DNA from 3 places in the Streptomyces longisporus genome. Region 2 is predicted to be linked to each of the others. Evidence: riboswitches for the same ligand, from Rfam matches in the RefSeq annotation. Region 2 holds a riboswitch; each other region holds the start of a gene.
What was found. A riboswitch is a leader RNA that binds a small molecule or an ion and turns the genes downstream of it on or off. The one in region 2 is predicted to bind ZMP and ZTP.
Positions count from the first base shown of each region.

Region 1 (5,991 bases), on a different contig from region 2:
CGGGAGGTGCGGATCGGAGGGTCGGGTTCGTACTCGAAGCCGCTGAGCGCCTCGGTCGGCGAGGCTCCCGCCCTGAGCCGTTCCGCGGCCTGGGACACCTGCTCTCCGTTGCCCAGCACCAGCCATTCGCTCGTGGTCGTGGCGGCGGCGTAGTGACGCAGGGGATCGCGCTCCCCGGGAGTGAGCGGGCCCACCACGAGGTCGTCGTCGATCAGCCGCAGCGCGCGGTCGCGTGAGGCCGGGCTGCGGCCGGTGAGGAAGTAGCCGCCCAGCACGGCCCCGGAGCGGGTGCGGGCGCACAGGACTCCGCGGCCGGGGTAGGGGTTGGCGGCCAGCAGGTCATGAACGGTGAGCATGCTGATGAGCTTTCTGGTCGGTGCGAGGGCGTCGGGTTTGGCCTGACGGGGCGTTGCTCAGTGGTGGAAGAGCCTGAGGCCGGTGCGGACCAGGCTGATCCCGTGCTCGCGGCAGGCGTCCTCGATCTCCGTGGAGCGGATCGATCCGCCCGGCTCGGCGATGTAGTCGACACCGTGCCGCTGGGCGTGGTCGACGTTGTCGCGGAACGGCAGAGCTCCGTCGGAGACGAACGAGACCCCCTTCAGACGGGCCGTCCACTCGGCGCGGCTGCCGGCCGTGAACTCCGGCACCGGCTGCGCCAGGGCAGCGGACAGCCTGGCCCTCTCGTCCGCCGTGAGGTCCCCCTCGATGAACCGGAGCTGCCAGTTGATCCGGTCCTGGCGCCGGACGCCCGGCCCGAAGGCGAGCGCGCGCACCGCCGGATGGCGGCGCAGCCACCAGGTGCCGGCCTTCGCCCCCGCCAGCCGTGTGCAGTCCACGCGGGACTGCTGCCCGGCGCCGATGCCCAGGGTCGCCCCGTCGCGCAGATAGCACACGGAGTTCGACTGCGTGTGACGCAGCACCACCAGGCCCAGCAGAAGGTCTTCCGCGGCCGTCGTGGGGAGCGCGCCGCACACGACGTTCTCCAACAGCGTTTCCGCACACGGCACTTCGTCCCGCTGCTGACTCAGCCGCAGACCGAAGAGCTCGCGCGTCTCCCGCTCCGGCGGCACAAAGGCCGGATCCGCCTCCAGGACGAGGAAGCGGCCGTTCTTCTTCCTGCCGAGTCTGCCCACGGTGCCCGGCGCATAGCCGGGCGCGATGATGCCGTCGCACACGACTTGGGCCAGCAGTTCGGCGAGCTCCTCGTCGACCGGGTGCGAGACGGCGGCGAAGTCGCCGTAGGACGACTTCGGGTCGGCGTCCCGGGCGCGCAGATACGCACTGGTCAGGGCGCCAGTCTCGGCCCGGTCGACGCCGTGCAGCTGTGCCGTCACCTCGTCGACGGGCCCGGCCACGGCCGCACCGGCTGGTGAGACGTGCTTGAAGGAAGCGGCCGCTGGCCGGCCGAGGCAGCGGCTTGCCTCCCGCACCAGCTGCCAGCCGTTCAGGGCGTCGAGCATGTTGATGTACGACGGTCTTCCGTGCACCACCCGAACCGGCCACCGGCCGGGCCGCACCGGCGTGGCATCCGCACTCTGCTGCGGGTTCATTCCGTACCGCAGATCCACGTCATGGCCTCCTCAGCGGGAACATCACCGACGGAGGCGCCCAGGCGGTCGACGCTCACGCTGAACCACGGCCGCTCCCCGGTGGTCGTCCACCCTCGCCAGTCGCGGCCGGACCCGACTCTACCGGCAACATCCGACCGGCAGGACCCGTCATCCCGCCCGGCTCCGGTGGCAGAATCGGCGGCGTGGACCGGGGGATCCTCGAGCGCGAGCCCGAGCTGGCACAGCTGGCCACGGCCGCACGGGAGGCGGCCGACGGGGCCGGTTCGGTGGTGCTCGTCTTCGGCGAGGCAGGAATCGGCAAGTCGAGCCTGGTGAGGGCCATGCCCGAGCGGCTCCCCACGCAGGCCCGGGTGCTCGTCGGACAGTGCGACGACCTCGCCACCCGGCGCCCCCTCGGGCCGTTCCGCGACCTCGTCGGCAGCGTCGGAGCCGAACTCGCCCGCGCCGTCACCGAGGGCGGCGACCGCCACCGCGTCTACGAGGCCCTGCACGGCGAGCTGGCCGTGACCCCGCACCCTGCGGTACTCGTCGTCGAGGATGTGCACTGGGCCGACGAGGCGTCCCTGGACGCCCTGCGTTTCCTCGTCCGGCGCATGGAGCGGCTGCCCGCCCTGCTCGTCCTCACCTACCGCGACGACGAGCTGAGCCGCGGACACCCCCTGCGCCACCTCCTCGGCCAGGTCTCCCGCGCACCCCGCGTGCACCGCCTGCCCCTGGCCAGGCTGTCACTCGCCGCCGTCCGCACGCTCAGCGCGGCCGGCCGCCTCGACCCCGCTCAGGTCTACGAAGTCACGTCCGGCAACCCCTTCTTCGTCGCCGAGGTCCTCGCCTCCGGCGGCACCGGGGGAGTGCCCCCGACCGTCGTCGACGCCGTGCTCGCCCGGCTGCGCGGACTGGAACCGGCCACCGTCGACGCACTGGAGCAGCTCGCCGTCGTCCCCTCGGCGGTCGAACGCCCGCTGGTGGATGCGCTGCTCCACGACGGGGTGACCGTCCTTGCCGCGGCCGAGCAGCGCGGGCTGCTGGCCGTGGCACCGGAACGGGTGGCGTTCCGGCACGAGTTGATCCGGCGGGCGGTCGCCGACTCCGTGCCCACCGCCCGGCGCATCGACCTCAACCGCGGCGTCCTCGCGGCCCTCGTCGCCCGGCCCGGCTCGGATGCCGCCCGCATCGTCCACCACGCCGCCCAGGCCGGCGACCAGGACGCCATCGCCCGCTACGGGCCCGACGCCGCTCGCGACGCCGCGGGAGCCGGTGCGCACCGCGAGGCCGCCGCCCAGCTGCGCCTCGTCCTGCGGCAACGGCACCGCTATCCTCCGCCCGACCTCGCCGACCTGCTCGAACGCTATGCCGTGGAGAGCTACACCATCGCCGACTCGACTGCCGCCGTCACCGCCCAGCGCGAGGCGGTCGCCCTGCGCCGCTCCCTCGGCGACACCCTCGCCCTCGGCGCCGACCTGCGCTGGCTCTCCCGTATCCACTGGTGGGCCGGGGACGCCGACGAGGCGCAGGAGGCCGCCCGCGAGGCCGTCGCCGTCCTGGAACACGCTGGCGACGACCGGCTGCTGGCCCTTGCGGTCAGCAACATCGCCCAGCTGCGCATGCTGTCCGACCGCTATCCCGAGGCCGTCGAACACGCCGAACGGGCCATCGTGCTCGCGCAGAAGACCCAGGACGCGGCGATCCTCTCGCACGCCCTCAACAACATGGGCACGGCCCGCTGGCGCGGTGGAGATTCCGGCGGCCGGCACCAGTTGGAGGAGAGCCTCGCGGTCGCCCTGGACGCCGGTGAGGTCGAGCACGCCTGCCGTGCCTACGCCAACCTCATCTGGACCCTGCTCGACCACCTGCAGTTCGCGGAGGCCGACCGTTTCCTGCTCCCGGCCATGGACCTGGCCGACCGCGCCGAACATCTGGGCTTCCTCACCTACCTCCATGTCGAGCTGGCCATACGCCGGCTCGCCGCCGCCGACTGGGACGAGGCCGAGCGGCACGCCGAGTTCGGCATCCACGACTTCCTGCCCGCGCGCTGCCCGGCGCTGACCGTCCTGGCCCGGGTGCGCACCCGCTGCGGCCGGCCCGGCGCCGACGAACTCCTCACCGAGGCCCGCGAGATCGCCGTACGCACGCGGGAACTTCAGCGCACGGGCCCCGTCGCCGCCGCGCTCGCGGAGGCCGCCTGGCTGCGCGGCGACCACGCCGCCGTCGTCGAGGCCGTCGCCCCGGTGCACGCCCAGGCCCGCCACCTGGCCGGTGTCCCCTACCGCGCCGAACTCGGCTACTGGCTCACCAAGTCCGGGCACCCCGTCCCGGCGGACGACTCGGGGCATCCGTATGCGCTGCAGGCTCGCGGGCAGTGGCGGCGGGCCGCGGCCCTGTGGCACACGGCGGGCTGCCCCTACGAATACGCCGCCGCCCTCGCCGAGAGCCCGGAGCCCGCCGACAAGCTCACCGCCCTCGCCCGGCTCGACGCGCTGGGCGCCGAGCCGCTGGCCCGGCTGGTCCGCGCCGAACTGCGCGGCCTCGGCGTGCGCCGCATCCCGCGCGGCCCGCTCGCCGCCACCCGCGGCAACCCTGCCGGTCTCACCGAACGCCAGCTGCAGGTGATCCGGCTGCTCGCCGAGGGCCTGACCAACTCGGAGATCGCCGCCCGGCTCGTCGTCTCCGTCCGCACCGTCGACAACCACGTCCGGGCGGTCCTCGACAAACTGGGCGCGCCGACCCGGCGGCACGCAGCCGTCCGCGCCGCGGAGCTCGGCCTGCTCGCCGAGGACGAAACGTAGGTACCCCACGGGTCCGAGCTAGGTGATGCCCACGGATGCCCCGGCGGACGCAACCCGAGTAGAACGTGCGGATCGACCCGACTCCGAAAAAAACGGGGGATATCCGTATGTCCAGTACACCCGCCCAGGCGGCACGCAGGGAACTGGCCGACTTCACCGGCGAGTTGATCGGACCCGAGGACTCCGGCTACGGACGGGCCCGCGCCGTCTACAACGCGATGATCGACCGGCGCCCCGCCCTCATCGCACGCTGCGCCGACGCGGACGCCGTGGCGCGTGTGATCGGCTTCGCCCGCACGCACGACCTGCCCCTCGCCGTCCGCGGCGGCGGCCACCACGGGGCCGGCCTGGGCACCGTCGACGGCGGCGTGGTGGCCGACCTGTCACCCCTGAAGGACATCCACGTCGACCCCGTGGCGCGTTCCGCGCGCGTCGGCGGCGGCTGCGTCTGGGGCGAGGTGGACCGGGCCACCCACCGGCACGGTCTCGCCACTCCCAGCGGCATCGTCTCCACCACCGGCGTCGGCGGCCTCACCCTCGGCGGCGGCCTCGGCCACCTGACCCGCAAGTGCGGCCTGACCATCGACAACCTCCTCGCCGCCGACATCGTCCTGGCCGACGGCCGGCAGGTGCGCGCGAGCGCCGACGAGAACACCGACCTGTTCTGGGCGATCCGCGGAGGCGGCGGCAACTTCGGCGTCGTCACCTCCTTCCTGTTCCGGCTGCACGAGGTCGGCACCGTCGTCGGCGGCCCGACCTTCTGGCCCGTGGAGATCAGCCCCGAAGTCCTCAGCGCCTACCGGGACTTCCTCCCGAACGCACCACGCGAGCTCAACGCGTTCTTCCTGTACGGCACCGTCCCACCCGCCCCGCCGTTCCCCGAGGACCTCCACCTGCGCAAGACGGCCGGGGTCGTCTGGTGCTACGCGGGCGACGACCCCGAGGCCGCCGCACGCGAGATGGCACCGCTGCTGGACGCCCTGCCGACGCCGATGCTGCACGCCGTCGGACCGATGCCCCACCCCGACCTGCAGTCCATGTTCGACGGGCTCTACCCGCCCGGCCACCAGTGGTACTGGCGTGCCGACTTCGTCAACGAGATCCCCGACGAGGCCGTCCAACTCCACGCCAAGTTCGGCGCCGAGGTGCCGACCATCCAGTCGACCATGCACCTGTACCCGATCGACGGCGCCGCCCACGACGTCGGCCCCGACGACACCCCCTGGGCCTACCGAGGCGCCCAGTGGTCCACCGTCTACGCCGGAGTCGACCCCGACCCCGCCAACGCGGAGCTCGTCAGGCGCTGGACCGTCGACTACTTCGAGGCCCTGCACCCGTACTCGGCGGGCGGCGCCTACGTGAACATGATGATGGACGAGGGCCAGGACCGCGTCCGCGCCAGTTACCGCGGCAACTACGACCGCCTGGCCCGCATCAAGGCCGACCGCGACCCGGACAATGTGTTCCGCCTCAACCAGAATGTCCGGCCCAGCTGAACGAGGCCCCGGATCACCAGGTGTCGACGAACGGGCGGTGCCCTGCCTCCGGGACAGGGCACCGCTCCAGCGCCGCGAGGATCCAGGCCCGCGACCCGGCCGGGTCGATCACCGCGTCGATCTCCAGCGCGGCCGCCGCGT
Region 1 is NZ_BAAASG010000002.1:816,967-822,957, reverse strand. Features, by position in the region: gene ABD355_RS05290 (IMP cyclohydrolase) at 1-356, opposite strand, end outside; gene ABD355_RS05285 (phosphoribosylaminoimidazolecarboxamide formyltransferase) at 414-1,568, opposite strand; ZMP/ZTP riboswitch at 1,600-1,684, opposite strand; gene ABD355_RS05280 (helix-turn-helix transcriptional regulator) at 1,754-4,354, shown strand; gene ABD355_RS05275 (FAD-binding oxidoreductase) at 4,462-5,850, shown strand; gene ABD355_RS05270 (acetyl-CoA carboxylase family protein) at 5,864-5,991, opposite strand, start outside.
Region 1: linked by a shared signal. The riboswitch ahead of ABD355_RS05285 (phosphoribosylaminoimidazolecarboxamide formyltransferase) and the one ahead of ABD355_RS32880 (glycine hydroxymethyltransferase) in region 2 are both predicted to bind ZMP and ZTP.

Region 2 (5,991 bases):
CTGCGGGCGGCGGCCTGGCACGGCCTCGCGGTGCACGGACTGCACCGCTACCGGCACCCCGAAGCGACCGTCGAGCCGCACGACGCACTGGTGGTGGGCTACGGGACGCCACCGGACAGCGCATGGGCGGGCACCCTGGACGCGCTGTGCGCGGCACTGCCCGAACCGGAACTGTAATTCTCCGGCAGCGGTTCCATGAGGTCGTCCAGCCACGCCCGCCATTCCGGCGCGCGTACCGGCGGAGCCGCCCGCAGTGGTCCTCCCGTCCAGCCCGTGACCGGGCGGATCCCGTGCAGGGCGTTCACCAGCCACACCTCGCGGCCGTCGAGCTCGGCGACCGTCCGTTCGCGGTGGGCGATGCGGATGCCCTCGCGCCGTGCTCGTTCCTGGATGAGGGCGGCCGTCACCCCGGGCAGCACCGGCAGCTGCGGCGAGGGCAGGCAGAGGGTGTCGTCCTCCCACCACAGCACGCTGCTGGTGGCCGCCTCCAGGACGACGCCGGAGGGTGCGACGAGCACCGCCTCGTCGGCGCCCTCGGCGGACGCCCGTCTGCGGACCCGGGCCAGGGTGTCCAGGTCGGGTCCCTTGCGGCGGGGGACGGTCCGCGGATCGCACTGGCCGGCCGCCCAGACCCGCACGCCCGTACCGAGCGGCGGCGCGTACCGCAGCAGCAGCCTCAACTCCTTGGACCCGGCGGCGAGTTCGACCCGGGGAAACCACTCGCCCGCGCGCGGCAGGGCGGCCGTCATGTCCTGCCAGAACTCCAGCAGCCGGCACAACGGCGGTCCGTCGCACGCGCCGCAGGACCGCAGGAAACGCTCCCGGTGCCGGTCGTGGCCGCGCATCCGGCCGTCGCGCACCAGCCATGAGTCCGCGACGAGCAACCGCCCGCCGGGCTCCGCGGCCGGCCTCAGCCCACCGGCCGCACTCCACGCCAACAGGCCCTCCCCGATGACCGGTTGTGTCATCACTGCTCCTCCCGACGTCTCAGTACTTGCGGCCCGCGAGCGCGAGCGCCGCCGCATCCGCGATCCCGGTGTTCATGCCCCGGGCCCCGAACGGTGGTAACAGATGCGCCGATCAGGTCGTGATACGCCTTCGGGTCGCTGTGAGCGTGCACGCCCCCCTTCGGGCGGCCCGTGGTGCCGGAGGCGTACGGGACGTGCAGCGGAGTGTGCGCGTCCACCGGACCCGGCACGGCCCCCGGTGTCCACGGCACCGGGCCGGTGCGAGGAAGGCGGCACCCACCCAGTACGCAAGAACTCCACAGCACGTTCAAACATTCAACGAAGTGTTTCAGCTTCCCGAAAGGGGGCGCCCGTCCGATCTACCGGCGGATATGCCGACGCGGGAACATCGCTCACGCCGTCTCCGCGGTCGGGGCGTCCGTGGTCGGTGCCTCCCCGAACCGCGCCAGCGCCAGCGCCCCCGCGACCGCGATCAGGAACCCCAGCACCGCAAGCCAGGCCAGCCCGTCCCGGGTGCGGTCCCCGAGCCACACCACACCCACCGCCGCCGGCCCGATCGTCTCGCCGATCACCATCCCGGCGGTGGCGGTGGTCACCGAGCCGCGCTGCAAGGCCGACGTCAGCAGCAGGAAGGCGGCGCCCCCGCCGATGACGAGGGCGTAGGTCGCCGGGTTGGTGAGCAGCTCTGACGGTGCGAGCGAGTCGATCAGCCGCACCGACACCTCCACCACCCCGAACCCGAACCCGGCTCCCAGGCCGAGCACCAGCGCCCGCCCGCGCCCGGACCACCGCCCTCCGAACAGCCCGAGCAGCAGCACCACGACGGCGATCGCGAGCATCGCGTACTTCAGCGCCGTCGACCCGTGACGGTCCCCCTCGGCCCCGGACGCCAGCCCCAGCATGGCGAGCCCGGCGCACACCACCGCGACCGCACCCCACTCCGTCCCGCTCAGCCGCACCTGCAGCAGTCGCGCCGCGACCACCCCGGTCACCGCCAGGCTGGACGCGAGCGCCGCGGCGACCGCGTAGATCGGGATCGACCGCAGGGCGGCGATCTGGAACAGGAACCCCAGCCCGTCCAGCGCCAGCCCGGCCAGATACCGCCACTGCCGCAAGGCCCGCAGCAGCAGCGCCGCCTCCCCGCCCCCACCCGTACCGGCCGTCCTCGCGGCAACCGCCTGCAAAACCGTCGCGGTACCGAAGCAGACCGCCGCGCCCAGCGCGCACACCATCCCAAAGATCACAAAGTGACTGTAGGGGAGACGCACAGCAGGCGGCGATGCCCCGGGGTCCGCTCTCACCGATCCTATGCTTTACACACCTACGTAAGGTGCATATCGATCGGCGTCCAGGGCCCCGGCCTCCGGCGCGCAGCTCAGATCCCGAGCACCGCCCGCAACTGCGCGAGCCCCCAGTCCAGGTCCTCCTTCGCGATCACCAACGGCGGTGCGATCCGCACCGTCGGACCGTGCGTGTCCTTCACCAGTACCCCCCGCTCCATCAGCTTCTCGGACACCTCCCGCCCGCTGCCGTACTGGGGCGCGATGTCGATGCCCGCCCACAGCCCCCGCCCGCGCACCGCCCTCACCCGGCCCGTGCCGCTCAACGCCCCCAGCTCCCGGTGCAGATGACCGCCCAGCTCCGCGGACCGCGCCTGGAACTCGCCCGTCCGCAGCATCGCGATCACCTCCAGGGCCACCGCACAGGCCAGCGGATTCCCGCCGAACGTCGAACCGTGCTCACCGGGCCGGAACACTCCGAGCACATCGGCCGACGACACCACCGCCGACACCGGCACGATCCCACCGCCCAACGCCTTGCCGAGCACATACACATCCGGCACCACGCCCTCGTGCTCGCACGCGAAGGTCTTTCCGGTCCGGCCAAGGCCCGACTGGATCTCGTCCGCCACGAACAGCACGTTCCGCTCGCGGGTCAGCTCCCGCACCGCCGGCAGATAACCGGCCGGCGGCACCAGCACCCCCGCCTCACCCTGGATCGGCTCCAGCAGCACGGCCACCGTGTTCTCCGTGACCGCCGACCGCATCGCCGTCAGGTCCCCGTACGGCACGATCTCGAAGCCCGGCGTGTACGGACCGAAGTCCGCCCGGGCCTCCGGGTCGGTGGAGAAGCTGACGAGGGTCGTCGTACGGCCGTGGAAGTTGTTGCCCGCGACCACGATCTTCGCCATCTCCGCGGGCACGCCCTTGACCCGGTACCCCCACTTCCGGGCCGTCTTCACGGCCGTCTCCACCGCTTCCGCGCCGGTGTTCATCGGCAGCACCAGCTCCATCCCGCACAGCTCGGCGAGCTCGGAGCAGAACGCCGCGAACCGGTCGTGATGAAACGCCCTCGACGTCAGCGTCACCCGCTCCAGCTGCGCCTTCGCCGCCTCCACCAGCCGCCGGTTGCGATGCCCGAAGTTGAGCGCCGAGTAACCGGCCAGCAGGTCCAGATACCGCCTCCCCTCCACATCCGTCATCCACGCCCCGTCCGCGGAGGCGACGACCACGGGCAGCGGGTGGTAGTTGTGCGCACTGTGCGCGTCGGCGGTGGCGATGAGCGCTTCCGTCGTGGTCACGGGACCTCCCGGGGGTGTGGCAGCCCTGCAGCGGCCCCCTCTTCCTATCGTCGCTCGCATGGTGGACGCGGGACCTGCGCTCTCCGGCGTGGCCGGTAGGCTGATCGACGGGTCGTGACTGGCGCGCATGGATGGGACGGACCATCGGGGAGCGACCCGTGCGTGACCGAGTGCCGTGCGCCTGGGCCAGACCGAGAACCGTGACCGCTTGCACGCCACGCCGCCCGGAGGCCGACGACATGTCAGAGCAGCAGCCCCTCTCCACCGAGTCCACCGCCTTCCGCGCCGCCCTCGACGTGATCCGCGCCGTCGAGCCGCGGGTCGCCGACGCCATCGGGCAGGAGGTCGCCGACCAGCGCGAGATGCTCAAGCTGATCGCCTCCGAGAACTACGCCTCCCCGGCCACCCTCCTCGCGATGGGCAACTGGTTCAGCGACAAGTACGCCGAGGGCACCATCGGCCGCCGCTTCTACGCAGGCTGCCGCAACGTCGACACCGTCGAGTCGCTCGCCGCCGAGCACGCCAAGGAGCTCTTCGGCGCCCGCCACGCCTACGTCCAGCCGCACTCCGGCATCGACGCCAACCTCGTCGCCTTCTGGTCCGTCCTCGCCGACCGGGTCGAGGCACCCTTCCTGGAGAAGACCGGCGCCCGCCAGGTCAACGACCTCACCGAGGCAGACTGGGCCGAACTCCGCCAGGCCTTCGGCAACCAGCGCATGCTCGGCATGTCCCTGGACGCCGGCGGCCACCTCACCCACGGCTTCCGCCCGAACATCTCCGGCAAGATGTTCGACCAGCGCTCCTACGGCACCGACCCCGCCACCGGCCTCATCGACTACGAGGCCCTGCGCGTCTCCGCCCGCGAGTTCAAGCCGCTGATCATCGTCGCCGGCTACTCCGCCTACCCGCGTCTGGTGAACTTCCGCATCATGCGGGAGATCGCCGACGAGGTCGGGGCGACCCTGATGGTGGACATGGCGCACTTCGCCGGCCTGGTCGCGGGCAAGGTGCTGACCGGTGACTTCGACCCGGTCCCGCACGCCCAGATCGTCACCACCACCACCCACAAGTCGCTGCGCGGCCCGCGCGGCGGCATGGTCCTGTGCGACGACTCCCTCAAGGACCAGGTCGACCGCGGCTGCCCGATGGTCCTCGGCGGCCCCCTCCCGCACGTCATGGCCGCCAAGGCCGTCGCCCTCGCCGAGGCCCGGCAGCCCTCCTTCCAGGACTACGCCCAGCGCATCGTCGACAACTCCCGCGCACTGGCGGAGGGCCTGATGCGCCGCGGCGCCACCCTCGTCACCGGCGGCACCGACAACCACCTCAACCTCATCGACGTGGCCACCTCCTACGGCCTCACCGGCCGTCAGGCCGAGGCGGCCCTGCTCGACTCGGGCATCGTCACCAACCGCAACGCCATCCCCGCCGACCCCAACGGCGCCTGGTACACCTCCGGCATCCGCATCGGCACCCCCGCGCTGACCACGCGCGGCCTGGGCACCGCCGAGATGGACGAGGTCGCGGGCCTGATCGACCGCGTCCTCACCACCGCCGAGCCGGGCACCACCAAGTCGGGCGCCCCGTCCAAGGCGCAGCACGTCCTCGACCCGAAGATCGCGGACGAGATCTCCCACCGCGCCACCGACCTCGTGGCCGGCTTCCCGCTGTACCCGGAGATCGACCTGGGCTGAGCAGCGCCCTCTCTTGAGTTGTCAAAGATCGATGGCGTTCGGAGATCGGTGAAGCTCAGATACCGGTGACGCTCACAGGTCGATGAGCTCCTGTCGTGGTTCCTCCTGCGGCGGTCCGGCACCCTGCCGGGCCGCCGCGCGCCGTATCGGCCCGCACCAGCTGCGCATACGCCTCCGGCTCCCCGGCGGGTTCGCGTGCGATCACCGCGGCCTCATCGACGATGCGGCCCCCCTCCCGCGTCCTCACAGCCTTGTTGCACCGCAGCAGACGGATCGGTTCCCAGCTGTTTCCGACCAGTTCCTGATCGGCTCGACAGACCTGAGAGAATGGTGAGCATGGCCTCTGACCGACCCCGCGTGCTCTCCGGAATCCAGCCCACCGCAGGCTCGTTCCACCTCGGCAACTACCTGGGCGCCGTCCGCCAGTGGGTGGCCCTGCAGGAGTCCCACGACGCGTTCTACATGGTCGTCGACCTGCACGCGATCACCGTTGCGCAGGACCCGGCGGAGCTGCGCGCCAACACCCGGCTCGCCGCCGCCCAGCTGCTCGCGGCCGGGCTCGACCCCGAGCGCTGCACGCTCTTCGTCCAGAGCCATGTGCCCGAGCACGCCCAGCTGGCCTGGGTCATGAACTGCCTCACCGGCTTCGGCGAGGCCTCCCGCATGACCCAGTTCAAGGACAAGTCCGCCAGGCAGGGCGCCGACCGCGCCTCCGTCGGCCTGTTCACGTACCCGATCCTCCAGGTCGCCG
Region 2 is NZ_BAAASG010000016.1:181,756-187,746, reverse strand. Features, by position in the region: gene pdxR (MocR-like pyridoxine biosynthesis transcription factor PdxR) at 1-177, shown strand, start outside; gene ABD355_RS32900 (aminotransferase class IV) at 99-968, opposite strand; partial or broken gene ABD355_RS32895 (FAD-dependent monooxygenase) at 1,003-1,080, opposite strand; gene ABD355_RS32890 (DMT family protein) at 1,361-2,200, opposite strand; gene rocD (ornithine--oxo-acid transaminase) at 2,344-3,549, opposite strand; ZMP/ZTP riboswitch at 3,654-3,743, shown strand; gene ABD355_RS32880 (glycine hydroxymethyltransferase) at 3,789-5,240, shown strand; partial or broken gene ABD355_RS32875 (siderophore-interacting protein) at 5,344-5,487, opposite strand; gene trpS (tryptophan--tRNA ligase) at 5,577-5,991, shown strand, end outside.

Region 3 (5,991 bases), on a different contig from region 2:
TCAGCCGCGGGAACGCCACATCCGGGGCGCCGATCTGCAGTGGCATGATCCAGTTGGCGAAGCCCGCGAACAGCGGCGTCGCGAACATCAGCAGCATGATCGTGCCGTGCATCGTGAACGCCTGGTTGAACTGCTCGTTCGACATGATCTGCAGGCCCGGACGGGCCAGCTCGGCGCGCATCAGCAGCGCCATCACGCCGCCGATCAGGAAGAACGCGAACGACGTGACCAGATACAGCGTTCCGATCGTCTTGTGATCAGTGGTCGTCAGCCACTTGAGGTGCCTCATGCCCCGCCTGTGTCCGGTCCGGGCACGCCGGTCACACTCGGGTGACGCGACGAGAATCACGGAAACGGGTGTGACGATCCGGATGGTGCCGGACACGAACGGGACATGAGCAACGACGAGATCTTCGCCGCTGCCTATCGCGAGCACTACTGGGCGGTCAGCCGCTATGTCGCGCGGCGACTGGACGGGCGGACCAGCGAGGTGGAGGAAGTGGTGGCGGAGGTGTTCACGGTCGCCTGGCGACGCCGGGCCGACCTGCCGGGAGCCCCCCTGCCCTGGCTGTACGGCGTGGCCCGCAACTGCCTGGCGAACGCGGTACGCGGCTACGGGCGGCGCCGCCGCCTGGTCGACCGCCTGGGCAACGACGAGACCGCGCACGGCCGGCAGATCGCGGCGAGCCCCGACGCGGAGACCCCGGGCAGCTGGGTGCACGAGGCACTCGCCCGGCTGTCCGAGGCCGACCAGGAGGTGCTGCGCCTGACGGCATGGGAGGAACTGGGCATCGACGAGGTCGCCGTCGCCCTCGGCTGCGGAACGAGGGCCGCATCGATGCGGCTGCACCGCGCCCGACGCCGGCTGAGAGCCGAGATAGACCGCATGGGCCCCCTGCGCCCCAGCGCGACCTCCGCCGACGCGACCCCCTCGAAGGAACCCGGCCATGGCTGACGAACTCGAACTCCTGCGCCGCGCCAACCCGGTGCCGGTCGACGGCCCCCACTACGGCGACGGCCCCCTCGACCACCACGCCGAACGCCGGCTCAACCGGCTGCTGCACGAACGCCCCACGGGCCGCCGCACCCGGCTCGTGTGGAGCCTCGCCACCACCGCCGTGGTCGCCACGACCGCGTTGGCGCTGCTGCTCAGCGGCCCCGGCACCGCGCCCGCGGTCGCCGCTCCCCGCCCGCTGGTCGTCCAGGCCGACTCCACCCCCGTACCCCTGGAAGAACTCGCCGACCGCGCACAACGGCAGGCCGCGGCGGAGGATGCGCCGAAGCTGCGCAAGGGCACACATGTGCAGTCCTGGAGCCTCGGCATGAGCGACGACAAGCCCCCGATCACGCTCCCCGAGGAGCGCGTCGTGCGCTGGCAGGCCGACGGCAGCCACACCGAGCTCGTGGTGGCGACCGACCCCCGCCACCCCGGCCGGCCGGTCCTGCGCGACGACGGCGATCCGCACCTGGTGGAGGACGGCCATGTCATCAGTAGCCAGACCTTTCCGCCCAGCTGGAGCGACGCGCCGCCCGAGTCGCCCCCGCCGAACGACACGGCGCGGCTGCGGGCCTATCTCCAGGAGGCCTCGTACACCCGCACCAGGCTGACGACCCCCGAACTCCTCGACGCCGTAGGGGCGTTGCTCGACCACTGGACCCTCGGCGCCCGCGAGTCCGCGACGCTGGCCCGGCTTCTCGCGGGCACCGAGGGGCTGCGGCCGGTCGGCCAGGTCACGGACCGGCTCGGGCGGAGCGGCCAGGCGTACGAGTACGAGGGCGCCGGTTACCGGCGGATGCTGATCATGCAGCCGTCCACCGGTGCGGTCCTCGGCCTGGAGACCGTCTTCACCAGGGCGGAGCCGGAGTACGGCGTCAAGGCCGGCGACGTCATGGACTACAGCGCCTGGATGCCCTGATCACACCCCGAGCTGCCGGGCGGCGGCAGCGACGGTCTGCTCCAGCAGCGTGGCGATCGTCATCGGACCGACACCGCCCGGCACCGGAGTGATCAGCCCGGCCCGCTCCACGGCGGAGTCGAAGTCGACGTCGCCGACGTTGCCCGGGTTGTAGCCGGCGTCGATCACCACCGCGCCGGGCTTGATGTCCTCGCCCCGGATCAACCGCGGCCGCCCCACGGCGGCGACCACGAGGTCCGCCTCCCGTACGACCGAGGACAGGTCCCGGGTACGCGAGTGGCAGTACGTCACCGTGGCGTCGCGGGCGAGCAGCAGCATGCCGGCCGGCTTGCCGAGGATGGCGCTGCGGCCCACGACCACGGCCCGCTTCCCGGACGGGTCGACGCCGTACTCGTCGAGCAGCCGCATGATGCCGCCCGGCGTGCACGACACGAAGCCCGGCAGGCCGAAGCTCATCGTCGCGAAGGAGGCGAAGGTGACGCCGTCGACGTCCTTCTCGGGCGCGATCGCCTCGAACGCGGCCCGCTCGTCGATGTGCTCGCCCATCGGGTGCTGCAGCAGAATGCCGTGCACACCGGGGTCGTCCGACAGGGAGCGCAGGGCGCCGACGAGTTCCTCGGTGGTCGTGTCGGCGGGAAGTTCCACCTGGCGCGACTCGATACCGGCCTTGCGGCAGCGGTTCCGCTTCATCCGGACATAGGTGACGGACGCGGGGTCCTCGCCGACCAGGACCGTCGCCAGACAGGGCGCCGTTCCGGTCCGTTCGGTGAGGTCGGCCGCCCGCTCTGCGGTGTCCGCGACGATGCGCCGGGCAAGGGAGGTGCCGTCGATGAGCCGGGCCTGGGACATGATCCACTCCTGGGCTGGTGTGACGTAGCGCCCAGGCGCACGGCATCGACTCTGCGTGGCCGCTTCCCGGTGGTGCTCCACCTCAGCGCCAGTCACGGCCCGCCCTCAGACTAGCCGAGCCGCCACGACGGTCAGGAGCCGATTTCACCGGTGCAGCACGCGCCGCCTTCGCGCGGCGGGAAGCCGGCGGGACCGCCTCGCTCTCAGCACCGACCGCAGCAGGGCCATCGAGGCCAGTCGTTGTGCCATACGGGTCCGAGGCCGGGCCGGACGCCCTCGCCCCAGTGCCGCACGGGCCGAGAAGGTCCAGGTCAACCGAGAGGTGACCTGAACCCTCGCGGTTCTGCCTCCTACTCGTCCCATGCCTGGATCAGAACCTCTTCGGCGATCTTGCCGTCGCGCAGTGTGATCATCGACTCGGCCAGGACCCGCGTCCCGTCCGAGTACTGGCAGGACTGGCTGTAGGCGGCATGGTCGCCCTGAATGATGCACTGGTCCACTTTGTGTGTCATGTCACGGCTGTAGATGTCTTCGAACATCGCGCCGATCTCCTGACGACCGCGCAGAACCTTGGGCTGGCTGGGCTGCGTGTTGCGGTCCACGATGCGTATCTGCGCGTCGTCCGCGTAGAGCGACAGAAGATCCGCCGCAGTGTGTCCTTCGATCCCCTTGCGCAGGGTGTCCGCGCTGAAGCCGGGAGTTGCCGTGGTGCCCATGATGACCTCCTTCGAGGGCCGCGACCCGAGGAGCTGCGGGCCGCGAAGGACCTCTCCTTTGAGGCTCCTCCGCCGCGGCAGCCTCGGCAAGCGCAGCCGGAGCACTGCCCCTGATGGGTGAGTGGCGGGGCGCGGCCGTGACCGCCGCAGGCCCGGTGACGTTGTGGGAAGCATGATCTCAACACGACGTATCGTCGCCGCCGTTGGTCTCGCCGCAGGAATCACCGCCCTTGCCGCGCCGCTTGCCTGTGCGTCCGACGCGACCATCCAGAACAAGGACGCGAGCGAGCTCAACCCGATCTCCACGCTCGACTCGCTCGCCCAGAGCGGCATCCCGGCGGAGCGCAGGGCCGAGGTGCCGCGCCCCTCCGAGCAGCTGCAGCACCTGAACCGCCTCAACAACCTCGAGCAGCTGGACCGGGTGGCCCGCATGGGAGCCGCAAGCGGGTTCCCGGGGGCCCTGTAACACGCCGACGCCGCATCGAACGTCCGCGCACAGCGAAAGGGCCGCCCCTCTCCGGGCGGCCCTTTCGCTGTGCCGGTGACCTGATCACAGCCCGGCGGTTGAAGGGTGAAGGAAGTGGAAACCGGGCCGGGGGTGCATCAGGAAGTCGTGGTGGGAGATGTTCCACGCGTAGGCGCCCGCGAGCGAGAACACCACCCGGTCGCCCGCCCTGAGCCCCGGCGCGGGGACCCGGCGGGCCAGGACGTCCTTCGGTGTGCACAGCTGCCCCGCCACGGTGACCCGGTCGCCTTCGGCGGCCGACCGCGGCCACGGGTGCGGCCAGGCGTCCACCGTCAGCACGGAACAGGGCTGGTCATGCCCCTTCGTCGCCGGGGTCCGCAGATGATGGGTGCCGCCGCGGACCACCGCGAAGTCCTCGCCGTGGCTGCGCTTCACGTCCAGCACCTCGGTGGCGTACCAGCCGCAGTACGCCGTCAGCGCCCGCCCCGGCTCGATGCGCAGGGTCAGCCCGGGGTGCGCCTCGGTCAGACGGGCGAGCCCGCTGCCGTACGCGGTCCAGTCGAAGCGGCGCTCCGGATCGGTGTAGTCGACGGTCATCCCGCCGCCGACGTTCACCTCGGCGAGCGGAACACCGAGACCCGTCACCCAGGACACGATGGACTCGGCCACCGCCAGCTGCTCCGTCGCCTCCAGGCCGCTGGCCAGGTGCGCGTGAACACCCCGTAGTTCGAGGTGCGGATACATCCCGTCGGCGAGCGCCCGGACGACATCGACGGCCTGCGCCGGATCCAGGCCGAACGGGGTGGGACGGCCCCCCATCGCCAGTGAGCTGCCCGCCAGCGCCCCGTCCGCGACCGGAAGATTGACGCGGACCAGGACCGCCACCCGTCGCCCCGGCGCGCATGTCCGCGCCAGCTCGGCCAGCATGCGCAGCTCGTACTCGCTCTCCACATGGAAACGCTCGACGCCGAGCTCCAGCGCGGCCCGCACCTCGTCCGGCGTCTTGCCGGGACCGCCGAAGGCGAGCGGCCGCTCCGGCACCGCCTTGGCCACATGGGCGAGTTCACCGCCCGAGGAGACCTCGTAGCCGTCCACGTACGGGCCGAGCGCGCCGAGGATCTCCGGCTCCGGGTTGGCCTTGGCGGCGTAGTACACCTCGACCCGCTCCGGCAGTGCGGCCCGCACCGCGGCGGCATCGGCCCGCAGCGCCGCCAAGTCGTAGAGGTACGCGGGCAGTTCGGTGGCGGGCAGGGACAGGACGCGGTCGCGGACCGCGGGTGTCGGGTCGGTCATCGGGGGCTCCCGGTCGAGTCGCGCAGGATGTCCTCGGCGAGCGGGGACGGCAGCCGGACGTAGCCGGCGTCCCGGTCCGCCTTGCGCTCCCAGCGGGTCAGCAGATTGGCCTTGGCGGGCAGTGGCACCCCGGCGAGGAGGGCGGCGAGCCTCGGTGGGCAGCCGTGGCGGTCGGCGTACCTCTGCAGCGTGGCGCGCACCCGGGACCACAGGGCCGCCTCCGCCTGCGGATGCAGGTCGGCGAGGGCGGCGAGCAGCTCGGCGATGTGGTTGACGAGCAGGCAGTAGACGACCCGGTCCCAGCCGCGCTGGGCGTCGTACGTCATCGGGTCCGCGACGTCGGGTGGCAGTGCGGCCAGCGTCTCGGCGTGGTGTTCGGGGACGAGCTTGGTGCCCTCCAGGTCGCGGAAGATGACCTGGGCGGGCATGCCGTCGGCGCCGACGCACACCAGGACGTTCTGCAGGTGGGGTTCGAGGACCAGGCCGTGGTCGAAGTAGGCGGCCAGGACGGGCGGGACGAGCAGGTCGAGATACGTCGACCACCAGGCGAGGGTGGTGCGGACGTCCGCTGCGTCGAGGAGGCGGGAGATGTGGGCGGCGCCGGTCGGGTACTCGTCGGCGACGGCAGCGGCGAGGAGGGGGACGGTGCCGGGGGCGAGGCGGCGCGGCAGGCCCTCGCGGACGATGACGCCGAAGCCCTCGAACAGATCGCGGTCGGGGGTGCCGTCCGGGCCGGGCAGCGCCAGCGTGC
Region 3 is NZ_BAAASG010000008.1:173,302-179,292, forward strand. Features, by position in the region: gene ctaD (aa3-type cytochrome oxidase subunit I) at 1-289, opposite strand, end outside; gene ABD355_RS17880 (RNA polymerase sigma factor) at 395-955, shown strand; gene ABD355_RS17885 (CU044_5270 family protein) at 948-1,916, shown strand; gene ABD355_RS17890 (bifunctional 5,10-methylenetetrahydrofolate dehydrogenase/5,10-methenyltetrahydrofolate cyclohydrolase) at 1,917-2,765, opposite strand; ZMP/ZTP riboswitch at 2,788-2,871, opposite strand; gene ABD355_RS17895 (nuclear transport factor 2 family protein) at 3,116-3,481, opposite strand; gene ABD355_RS17900 (hypothetical protein) at 3,654-3,947, shown strand; gene ABD355_RS17905 (type III PLP-dependent enzyme) at 4,032-5,240, opposite strand; gene ABD355_RS17910 (IucA/IucC family protein) at 5,237-5,991, opposite strand, start outside.
Region 3: linked by a shared signal. The riboswitch ahead of ABD355_RS17890 (bifunctional 5,10-methylenetetrahydrofolate dehydrogenase/5,10-methenyltetrahydrofolate cyclohydrolase) and the one ahead of ABD355_RS32880 (glycine hydroxymethyltransferase) in region 2 are both predicted to bind ZMP and ZTP.